3 regions of the Streptomyces sp. NPDC048560 genome follow, and region 3 is predicted to be linked to each of the others. Evidence: riboswitches for the same ligand, from Rfam matches in the RefSeq annotation. Region 3 holds a riboswitch; each other region holds the start of a gene.
The links. Region 3 has a riboswitch for cyclic di-AMP ahead of AB0C82_RS11165 (LysM peptidoglycan-binding domain-containing M23 family metallopeptidase). Riboswitches for the same ligand answer to the same signal wherever they lie in the genome.
Positions count from the first base shown of each region.

Region 1: it holds a riboswitch for cyclic di-AMP, as region 3 does, so the genes downstream of both, AB0C82_RS26570 (C40 family peptidase) here and AB0C82_RS11165 (LysM peptidoglycan-binding domain-containing M23 family metallopeptidase) in region 3, are expected to answer to the same signal.
Region 2: it holds a riboswitch for cyclic di-AMP, as region 3 does, so the genes downstream of both, AB0C82_RS20780 (transglycosylase family protein) here and AB0C82_RS11165 (LysM peptidoglycan-binding domain-containing M23 family metallopeptidase) in region 3, are expected to answer to the same signal.

Region 1 is NZ_JBEZIJ010000010.1:283,042-286,304, reverse strand. Features, by position in the region: gene AB0C82_RS26580 (ATP-dependent Clp protease proteolytic subunit) at 1-412, shown strand, start outside; gene AB0C82_RS26575 (hypothetical protein) at 420-728, shown strand; cyclic di-AMP (ydaO/yuaA leader) riboswitch at 1,099-1,282, shown strand; gene AB0C82_RS26570 (C40 family peptidase) at 1,286-1,756, shown strand; gene AB0C82_RS26565 (LysE family translocator) at 1,774-2,415, opposite strand; gene AB0C82_RS26560 (LysR family transcriptional regulator) at 2,488-3,263, shown strand, end outside.
Region 2 is NZ_JBEZIJ010000007.1:343,697-346,959, reverse strand. Features, by position in the region: gene eno (phosphopyruvate hydratase) at 1-455, opposite strand, end outside; gene AB0C82_RS20780 (transglycosylase family protein) at 801-1,502, opposite strand; cyclic di-AMP (ydaO/yuaA leader) riboswitch at 1,506-1,677, opposite strand; gene AB0C82_RS20775 (transglycosylase family protein) at 1,968-2,945, opposite strand; gene AB0C82_RS20770 (cytochrome P450) at 3,053-3,263, opposite strand, start outside.
Region 3 is NZ_JBEZIJ010000003.1:277,078-280,340, reverse strand. Features, by position in the region: gene AB0C82_RS11170 (SGNH/GDSL hydrolase family protein) at 1-408, opposite strand, end outside; gene AB0C82_RS11165 (LysM peptidoglycan-binding domain-containing M23 family metallopeptidase) at 640-1,620, opposite strand; cyclic di-AMP (ydaO/yuaA leader) riboswitch at 1,625-1,796, opposite strand; gene AB0C82_RS11160 (tyrosine-protein phosphatase) at 2,407-3,219, shown strand; gene AB0C82_RS11155 (DUF6126 family protein) at 3,233-3,263, opposite strand, start outside.

The DNA of each region.
Region 1 (3,263 bases), on a different contig from region 3:
AGCGTTCACCGCCATGGCCGCGATCTACGACACGATGCAGTACCTCACCTGCGAGGTGGAGACCTTCTGCCTCGGCCAGGCCGGCTCCTCCGCGGCCGTCCTGCTCGCGGCCGGCGCCCCGGGCCGGCGACATGCCCTGCCCGGCGCCCGGGTAGTCATCCAGCAGCCCTCCCTGCCCGAGCCGGTGCGGGGGCAGCCGTCCGATCTGGAGATCGAGGCACGGGAGTTGATGCGTGAGCGCGAGATGCTCACGCGGATGCTGGTCCGGCACACCGGCCGGTCCGTGGAGCAGGTCGGCGCCGACCTCGACCGGGACACCTTCCTCGACGCCGCGGCCGCCAAGGCGTACGGGGTGGTGGACCACGTCATGGAGAACCGCAGCCCGTCCCAGCCGCCGCACACCGCGAGGTGAACCGCCCATGCGCCCACCGGAGTTCCCGCCGCTCCCCGCACTGACCCGTGCCGAGGGGGAGTTCATCGACTGCTACCTGGAAGTGCTCGACCAGGTGGGCCGGATCAACCCGGCCCGCGGCAGTGACACCTACAGCGCCCTCCGGGCGGCGCAGGCACTGGCGTCCCGGGCGGCAGCGCTGCGGGACGCCCTCGCCTCCATGCACGAACGGGGCGAGACGCAGATCCACGCGGGCACCCTGGCGCGGGCGCTGCGGGTGCTCGACGGGGAACGCCGCGCCGCGCGCGTCACCGTGCCCCCCGTCGGCACGAGTTGATCAATCGCTGAGCCACCCGCCTTCCGGCCTCCTCCAGGACTTCCCGAGCGCCCTGCGGCGACACCGTGCGACACGCCCGGTGCCCAGACCGAATTGCCTCGCTCGTTCGGCGTAGGCCGTCACTCTCACGAGGGACGGCTCAACTTGCGCAACCTGCCTGGACTGTGAGCGGAATTCAGCGCTCCGCCGCTGGTACGAGGCCGGTCGGGCACTCCGTCACCCGTCTCGAATCCACCCTGTCCACCCGAATGGATCAGTCGTGACGAGCCTCACATAACACCGTTTCAGCTCGGAAAACAGGCACCGGGTGAGTCAAGATCCCTGGGACGACAAGCCCCCGCCACCGCGGCGGGGCGGTCCGGGCGGACGCCGAGTCCTGCCGCTGTCCGGATGACTGGTCGACAGGAGTGGATCGGCAGGAGTGGAGGACCCGAGCACAACGGGCCGACCGGGAAACCGGCCGTCCCTCGGGGTGAAGCCGCCGCGTGCGGCCGGGCAACTTCGCCAGCCCGAACCCGACAGGTCATCCTTCACAGGCGGCTGACGAAGGGTTGCGCATGTCTGCGCAGGTTCATGTCCCGTCACTTCTCGCCCGGGCCGGTACGGCCTCGGTCCTCACTCTCGCGATCGGCACCACCATGCTGGCCCCGGGCGTCGTGAACGACGCCGAGGCCGCGACCCACTCGACGAAGGCGCTCAGCATCGCCGCCTCGAAGAAGGGCTCGCCCTACAAGTACGGCGCCGCCGGCCCCCGCCGTTTCGACTGTTCGGGGCTCACGCTGTACGCGTTCAAGAGGGTGGGCAAGAAGCTCCCCCGCACGGCTCAGCAGCAGTACAACAAGACCCGGCACATCGCCTCGTCGCAGCGACAGCGCGGCGATCTGGTCTTCTTCCATTTCGGCCGGAGCGTCTACCACGTGGGCATCTACGCCGGCCACGGCCGGATCTGGCACTCCCCGAAGTCCGGGTCCGTCGTGCGCCTGGAGCGGATCTGGTCCAAGAGCGTCTGGTACGGGCGGGTGCGATGACCGGCGCCCCCGCTGCCTCAGTGCAGCAGGGGGCCGCCCACCAGCACGAGCCCGAGCGCGGTGAGCGCCGCGCCGCTGCCGCCCTCGATCGCCCTGGCGGTACGCGGCCGGCGCAGCCACCGGCCGAGCCGGTCCACGAGCAGGGCCACGGCCGGGAACCAGATCAGCGCCAGCAGCACCACGACCGCGGCGAGCAGCAGCGTCCTCGGCAGCGGCGGCTGCCCGTCCGGCACGAACTGGGGCAGCAGGCTGAGGAAGAGCACCGGCGCCTTGGGATTCAGGGCGTTGGTCAGGAAACCCTGCCGCAACGAGGGCCCGAGTGCTTCGGCCGCCCTTCCAGGTGCCGCGTCCGCGTCCGCCCCGGCCCCCGCCGGGGGCCGCCGCAGCGCGTACAGCGCGCTGAGTCCGAGGTAGAGCACGTACGCGCCGCCGAGCAGCTGGACGGTGCGGAAGAGCACGGGCATCGTCACCAGCACGGCGGCGAGGCCCGCCACGGCGAGCGCGGTGTGGACGAGCAACCCTGCGGCGACGCCCACCGCTGCGGCCACCCCGGCCCGGCGCGAGTCCAGGGCATTGCGTACGACCACGGTGAAGTCGGCACCCGGCAGCGCCACCATCGCGGCGGCCACCCCGGTGAAGGCCAGCAGTTGTGCATCCATGGGTACACCATGGACCGGACGGGCCTTTAGCATGTACTTGCAATCTCCTGGGTCTGCCAAAAGGAACGCTTAATGTACGACCCGACGCGCCTGTCGGCGCTGGTGGCGGTCGCCGAGTCCGGGTCGATCACGCGCGCCGCGGCCCGCCTCGGATACACGGCCCCGGCGCTCTCCCAGCAGCTGGCGAAACTGGAGCGGGAAGCGGGCGCGGAGCTGTTGGTGCGCCACCACCGCGGAGCACGGCTCACGGCGGCCGGGGAACTGCTGGCCGGCCGGGCCAGGCGGGTGCTGGACGAGATGGACCAGGCCCGGCACGAGCTGGCGAGGCTCGCCGGGCTGTCGGGCGGCCGGCTGCGCGTCGCCACCTTCACCACGGCCGGGATCCATCTGCTGCCTCCGGTGCTGAGCGCGTTCCGGCGCGCCCATCCGGACGTCGAGCTGACCGTCACCGACCTGGAGCCGCCCGACGGGGTCGCCGCCGTCGCCGCGGGGGAGGTCGATCTGGCGCTGACCCACGCGTACGAACCGGCGGTCGCCGATCCGCCACCCGCGGGGGTGGTCGTCGAGCCGCTGCTGGTCGAAGAGCTCGTGCTGGTCACCGCCGTCGGGCAGGTCCTCTCGGAGGGCACGGGGCGGCTGCCGGTCACCGAGCTCGCCGGCCGTCCCCTGATCAGCAGTGCGCCGACGCATCCGCCCCGGCGCGGGGTGGAGAGCGCCCTGGCCGAGGCGGGGGCGACCCCGGCCGTGGTCTGCGAGTCCCCCGGCTACGCACTGGTGTGTGCGCTGGTGAGCGCCGGCCTCGGCGCGGCCGTGGTGCCGGAGATGGTCGCCGCGATGTCTCCGACGCC
Region 2 (3,263 bases), on a different contig from region 3:
CCGTTCAGGATGTTCATCATCGGAACGGGCAGCAGGTGCGCGTTCGGGCCGCCGAGGTAGCGGAAGAGCGGCAGGTCGGACGCCTCGGAGGCGGCGTGCGCGACGGCCAGCGAGACGCCGAGGATGGCGTTGGCGCCGAGCGAGCCCTTGTTCTCGGTGGCGTCCAGGTCGAACATGGCCTGGTCGATGAGGCGCTGCTCGGTGGCGTCGTACCCGACGAGCTCCGGGCCGATCTGCTCGATGACGGCGAGGACGGCCTTCTCCACGCCCTTGCCCATGTAACGGTTGGGGTCTCCGTCGCGAAGCTCAATGGCCTCGAACGCACCGGTGGAGGCGCCGGACGGAACAGCAGCACGTCCCGTGCTGCCGTCGTCGAGGCCAACCTCGACCTCGACCGTGGGGTTGCCCCGGGAGTCGAGGATTTCCCTGGCTACGACGACGTCGATGGACGGCACGAGGCATCTCCTTCTGGGATATGACACTGGTTGTGCAGGGTCACCGTGGTCACTGTGGCCTTGCGGCATGAGCCTATCCGGCCGGGCTCCATCGGCCAGCCGGGCGCCCGTCCCCTGGGACGAAAAAGGACCCAAGGGTATGCATTCGCGGGCAAAGCTCCAGAAAATTACTGCCCAGTAACTACAACACTTGAACACTCGGGCGTCAGCGGCCGGTGCCCGGGCCGGCGCCACCGGGTGAAAAGACCCGGCCCGGCGCGCACGGGGGAGAGCGCACCGGGCCGGGAGCTGAGCGGGAGGGATGCCGCCGGACACCCCCTCCGGTCGGGAGGAGAGTCCCAGGTACTACTTCGTCAGGTGGAGCTGCTGACCCGGGAAGATCAGGTCGGCGTCCTTGACGATGTCGTCGTTCAGGTCGAACAGCTTCTCCCAGCCGCCCTTGACGTCCTGCTTCTCGGCGATCTTGCTGAGGGTGTCGCCGGCCTTCACCTTGTACTCGCCGTCACCCTTCGCAACCTTCTCGCCGGTCGGGGTGGTGACGGTCTTCGGCGCGGTGCGCTGCTCGCTGCGCGTGGTGGGCTGCTCGGCCTTGCGCTCCGGCTGGGCCTGCTGCTGCGGCTCCTGCTCGGCGCCGCTCTCCGTGGAGCCGGTGTCGACACCCGGGTCCACGCCGTCGTTGGTCAGGTTGCCGGCGCCGGCGCAGGCCCAGGCACCCGGGCCCTGCAGGTCGAGAAGCTTCTCGGCGGCGGCGATCTGCTGCGACTTGCTGGCGAGGTCGGCGCGCGCGGCGTACTGCGTGCCGCCGGCGGCGGCCCAGCTGGACTGCGAGAACTGCAGACCGCCGTAGTAGCCGTTGCCGGTGTTGATGGACCAGTTCCCGCCGGACTCGCACTGCGCGACGGCGTCCCACGTGGCGACGGAGGCGGCGGAGGCGTTGGTCGCGCCCATCAGCGGGACGGCGATCGCGGCACCGGCCACACCGGCGAGCGTGGCGACACGGGCGGCCTTGGACGGGCGGCGGTGCTTGGCCTTGCTGGAAAACAGCATGGAGCTTCTCCTCACCGACGCCTACGAGGTGAGCTGTCGGGTTCGGGCCAAGTGAGTTGCCCGGTCGCATGTCCTAGCACGCGACTTAACCCCAAGCCGGTCCTGAGTCGTCTCCCGACGATCGGGCCCGGCGCTTACCTGGGTCCCCCGCTCCTGCCTACGGCGCTTTACGCGTCTGTTCCCTTCGACCGACGGCAGGATTCGGCGTGACGGTCGACGGGGCCCGCGGTGCGAGCGGTTCCGACCGTAAACATAGGCAACCCCGACATTCAAAGAGGGACATACCGGCCATACGGGTTTTTCTCGTCCTGGAGGAAAGAACGTTTCCGCAGGTCGGAGCGGCCCCGGACGCATCACCCGGGCACACCAGGCCAGTTGAAGCAAAGAGACCCATGTCTCACTTACGCATAAGTGGACATAGGCCTCTGAACTACCCCTGAATTTGGGGCGTTTTCCCGAATTGGATCAGTTGCTCTCGGAGCCCTCCGCGGCGTCCAGCGGCCCCAGATCGAGGCTCTGGCCGGGGAGGATCAGGTCCGGGTCGGAGCCCAGCTCGCTCTTGTTGGTCTCGTACAGCTCGGTCCAGCCGCCGGGAACCTTCTGTGCGTCAGCAATCGCCCAGAGGTTGTCGCCGGGCCGGACGGTGTACTCGCCGTCGGCGCTCGGCGCACCCGCGTCGCGGGCCTGGCCGTCCCCACGCGAGGCGTGACGTCCGGAGTCGCGCCCGTCCCGGCCCGTCTCCTGGCTCGCCTCGGGCGCCGGTGCGCCGCGGTGCTTGCCGCCGCCCTGGTCCGCGTCGGCCGGAGCCTCGGACGCCTCGGGGGCCGGTGTGGTGGTGGGCGGGGCCGTCGTGCCGGAGTCCTCGGAGCCGGGCGAATCGCCGGTCTCGCCGTTCTTGTCGGACTCGCTCGCCGCGCCCGACTCGCCGGACTTGGCCGAATCGCCCTTCTTGTTCGCCTTCTTCGTCGCACTGTCCGACGAGGTGCCGGCCGCGTCGTCGGACGGGAAGAGCCCGTCCGTCAGGCCGGCGGAGGGGCTGTCGCCCGGGTCGACACCCGGCAGCGACCCGTCAGGCGCGAGCCCTGAGATCACCGCGCAGCTCGGCCAGGCCTGCGGACCCTGGTCCGCCAGGACCTTCTCCGCCACGGAGATCTGCTGCGAGCGGCTGGCGAGGTCGGCGCGGGGCGCGTACGCCGGGCCGCCGTACGCCGACCAGGTGTCCTGGGAGAACTGGAGGCCACCGTAGAAGCCGTTGCCCAGGTCCGCGCTCCACATGCCGCCGCTCTCGCACTCGGCGACCCGGTCCCAGGTCGAGGCGTCAGCGGCGTGCGCACCGGTCGCGCCGAGCAGCGGAATGGCGATGGCCGATCCCGTCACGCCTGCGGCGACGACGATGGCGGGTGCCTGGCGAGGGCGGCGGTGTCTGCCGTTCGCGGAGCCCATGGGAATGCCTTCCGTGTGACTGAAACATGTGACTGCTGTGGTGAACGGTGAACTTAGCGGGACTCGAACGTGTGTCACAAGTCGATGCAGCGGAGATCACGTAAAAGTCACAGAGTTGACAGAGCGTCACCTTGCGCGGCCGGCGATCCCGGGGCGAACTCCACCGGAAGGGTGCGCAGTCCGCGCATGATGAGCCCGCCGCGCCACCGCAAATCGGCAGGATCCGCAGCGAGCCGCAGGTCAGGCAGCCGCTTCAACAGCGTTGCCAGCGCGGTCTGTCCCTCCAGCCTGGCGAGCGGTGCCCCCAGGCAGTAGTGG
Region 3 (3,263 bases):
GAAGCCGGTGGTGATCATGACGGTGCCGACAGCTCCGGCGAGTTCGGCGACGGCGCGCTCCAGACGCTCGGCCACGTCGTCGGGGTCGCTGCCCGGCCGCAGGATGTCGTTGCCGCCCGCGCAGAAGCTCACGAGGTCGGGCGCCAGCTCCTTGGCCCGCGGGACCTGTTCCTCGACGATCTGGTCGAGGAGCCGGCCGCGTACCGCGAGATTCGCGTACCGGAAATCGCCGTGCCGGGAAGCGGTGAGCCCCGTGGCCGCGTGGGGGTCCGGGAGCTGATCCGCCAGCAGCACCGCGAAGCGGTCCGCCCAGCCGACGAAGGTCCCGTCGGGTCCGGGGTCGCCGACGCCCTCGGTGAAGCTGTCGCCGATCGCCGCGTACGACCCTATGACGCCCTTGACGCCGATGACGCCCTGAAGACCACGCTGACTGAGTTTCGAATCGTCTGCCACAAGCGCATATCCTGCACCCGCCAATGTGACCTACGCGACCGTAATAAGGGGTTGACGGGTGGTGAGATAAACCACCCGGTCAGTTTTTGGTAAAGCCGGAATAAGTGGCGGGAACCGATGCCCCGGCGGGAACACGAGGAAGGGCGGTGCGCCGCCGCGCACCGCCCTTCCTCACTGCCGCTCGTCTCAGATGGAGACGCCGTGCTGACGCAGGTACGAGACCGGGTCGACGTCCGAGCCGTAGCTCGGGCCGGTGCGGACCTCGAAGTGGAGGTGCGGGCCGCTGGAGTTGCCGGTGGAACCGGAGAGGCCGATCTGCTGGCCGCCCGTCACCGTGTCGCCGACCGAGACGTCGAGCGAGGTCTGGTGGGCGTACTGGGAGTACATGCCGTCCTCGTGCTTGATGACGACCTCGTTGCCGTACGCACCGCTCCAGCCGGCCGAAACGACGGTGCCGGGGCCGATGGCCCGGACGCTGGTGCCGGAGGCGGCCTGGAAGTCCGCACCGGTGTGGTAGCCACTGGACCACATGGAGCCGGAGGCCCGGTACGGCGTGGTGACGGTCGCGTCGGCCACGGGGGCCGCCCAGCCGGAGCTGCTGCTCTCCGAGGCACCGGCGGAGGCGCCGGTGTCCGTGGAGGTGGCCGAATCGGCGGCGGCGGGGGCCGGGTCGGAGGGCGTTTCCGCCTTCGGGGCGGCGGTCTCGGGGGCCGCGGACGCGGGGGCCGCGGCCTTCGGCTCGGCGGCCTCGGGGGCGGGAGCCTTCGAAGGAGCGGCCTTGGCCGGACCGGACGCCTTGGCACCCAGGGTGAGTTCGGTGCCCGGGAAGATCAGGCTCGGGTTCTTGCCGACGACCTCTCGGTTGTCCTCGTACAGCTTCTGCCAGCCGCCCTTGATCTTCTGCTCGGCGGCGATCTTCGACAGATAGTCGCCGGCGACCACGGAGTAGGTCTTCGGGGCTGCCTTGGACACGGCGACGGGCGCGGTGTGCGCGGCTGCGACCGAGGCGGCGGAGACCTTCTTGGCGGGGGCGGCCTGCTCCGCCGCGTTCGCTCCGGTGGCGCCGATCAGCGGAAGGGCGAGGACGGCGCCGCCGGCGCCTGCGGCGAGGATGCCACGGGCGATCGGGCTGGACTTGGTACGACGGTGCTTACCCTTTGCGGGCATGGGGCATTCCTCTCCGGCGCCTACGAGGTGAGCTGTCGGGTTCGGGCTGGAGATGCCCGGTCGCACTGTCGCGACTTCACCCCGAGCCGTTCCGGATTCCTCCGGGACGGCGGCTTACCTGGGTCCCCCGCTCCTGCCACACGTGAGTGGATGCGGATTCCGGGCGGCGGCAGGATTAGGCGGTCCGTCCGGATTGACGGTGACCGTAAGCGAGTAAGGACGGCCCTAACAAGCCATGTCCGACCTACCGGAATGCGCGATTCAATTCCGGCACGGATTTCCGGTCACACTCCGTGGATTACGGATCTTGGCATTCCATGCGGCGAAAGGAATAGCCGTCGGCCGGGCCGCCACACACCGTCACGGATATGATCCCGCTCACCAGTCGTCCGCCATCTCCCCCATAAGCAGGGCATGTTCTGCTAAATGCAGCAATACGGACATGACCGGATCCTGGAGGGCCACGGAGCCTCGGCACCTTGGCGCCCGGCTCACCCAGGAGCCCGGTGCGGACCCCCGGACGCGGCCGCGAGTCGGGGTTCGTGACGTACGACGGGTGGCTTTCGGCAACTCCGCCGAGCGGCGAGCTCCGCCTCTCGCGTCCACCCCGATCACCCTGGCCCTCAAATTCGGGCAAATCACTACATTGCCACTTCTCGGGGCGCGCGAGCCGGACGGAACGGAGAGCTCCGGGGCAAGATGATTGCCTGAGGAATCAATGTCGTATCGTCACATCCGTGCCCTCGTCGGCGAGCAGCGCCGACGCCAGACACTCCAGGAGTCAGCGTGACGCAGCAGCTGCCGCAGGTCCCCCCGTCGCACACCGAGCTGACCGGTGTCCGCAACTTCCGTGACGTCGGGGGCCTGCCGACCACGGACGGCCGGCGGGTGCGGTTCGGGCGGCTCTACCGCAGTGGTCACCTGGCGCAGGCCACCGAGCAGGACACGGTGTTCCTCGACAAGCTCGGGCTGCACACGATCTTCGACTTCCGCAACGCCGCCGACCACAGGCTCGACGGCCACGACGTGGAGCTGGCAGGCGTACGCAACGTCAACATCCCGCTCTCGGACCCGGCCGACGGCGCCGAGTTCTGGCGGCTCGTCCGCGACGGCAACATCCAGCAGCTGCGCTCGATCCTCGCGGACGGCAAGGGGGCGGACCGGATGATCGCCTCGTACCGCTCGATCATCAAGGACCGCACCGCTGAGCACAGCCGGGTGCTGCACGCCCTGGCCGAGGACAGCGTCCCGGCCCTGATGCACTGCGCCGCGGGCAAGGACCGGGCCGGGCTCTCGATAGCGGTGTCGCTGCTCGCCGTCGGTGTGGAGCGCGAGGCCATCGAGGCGGACTACCTGATGTCGAACGACGCCCACCGCCGGTACAAGGTGAAGCGCAGCGACACCTCGGCGGTCGGTATGTCCGACGAGGTCATGGAGCTCCTGAACCCGCTCTTCGGCGCGCGCGCCGAATATCTGGCCGCCGCCTTCAGCACCATCGAGGAGGTCTGGGGCGGTACCGAGCGCTACCTCGGCGAAGGGCTGAAGCTCTCCCCCGAGACGCGTGCGCGGCTGCGGGAGCGCCTCACCGAGGAGGCGTGACCGCTCCCCCGTCTCAGCCCTTGCCCGCCACCTCGAACAGCACG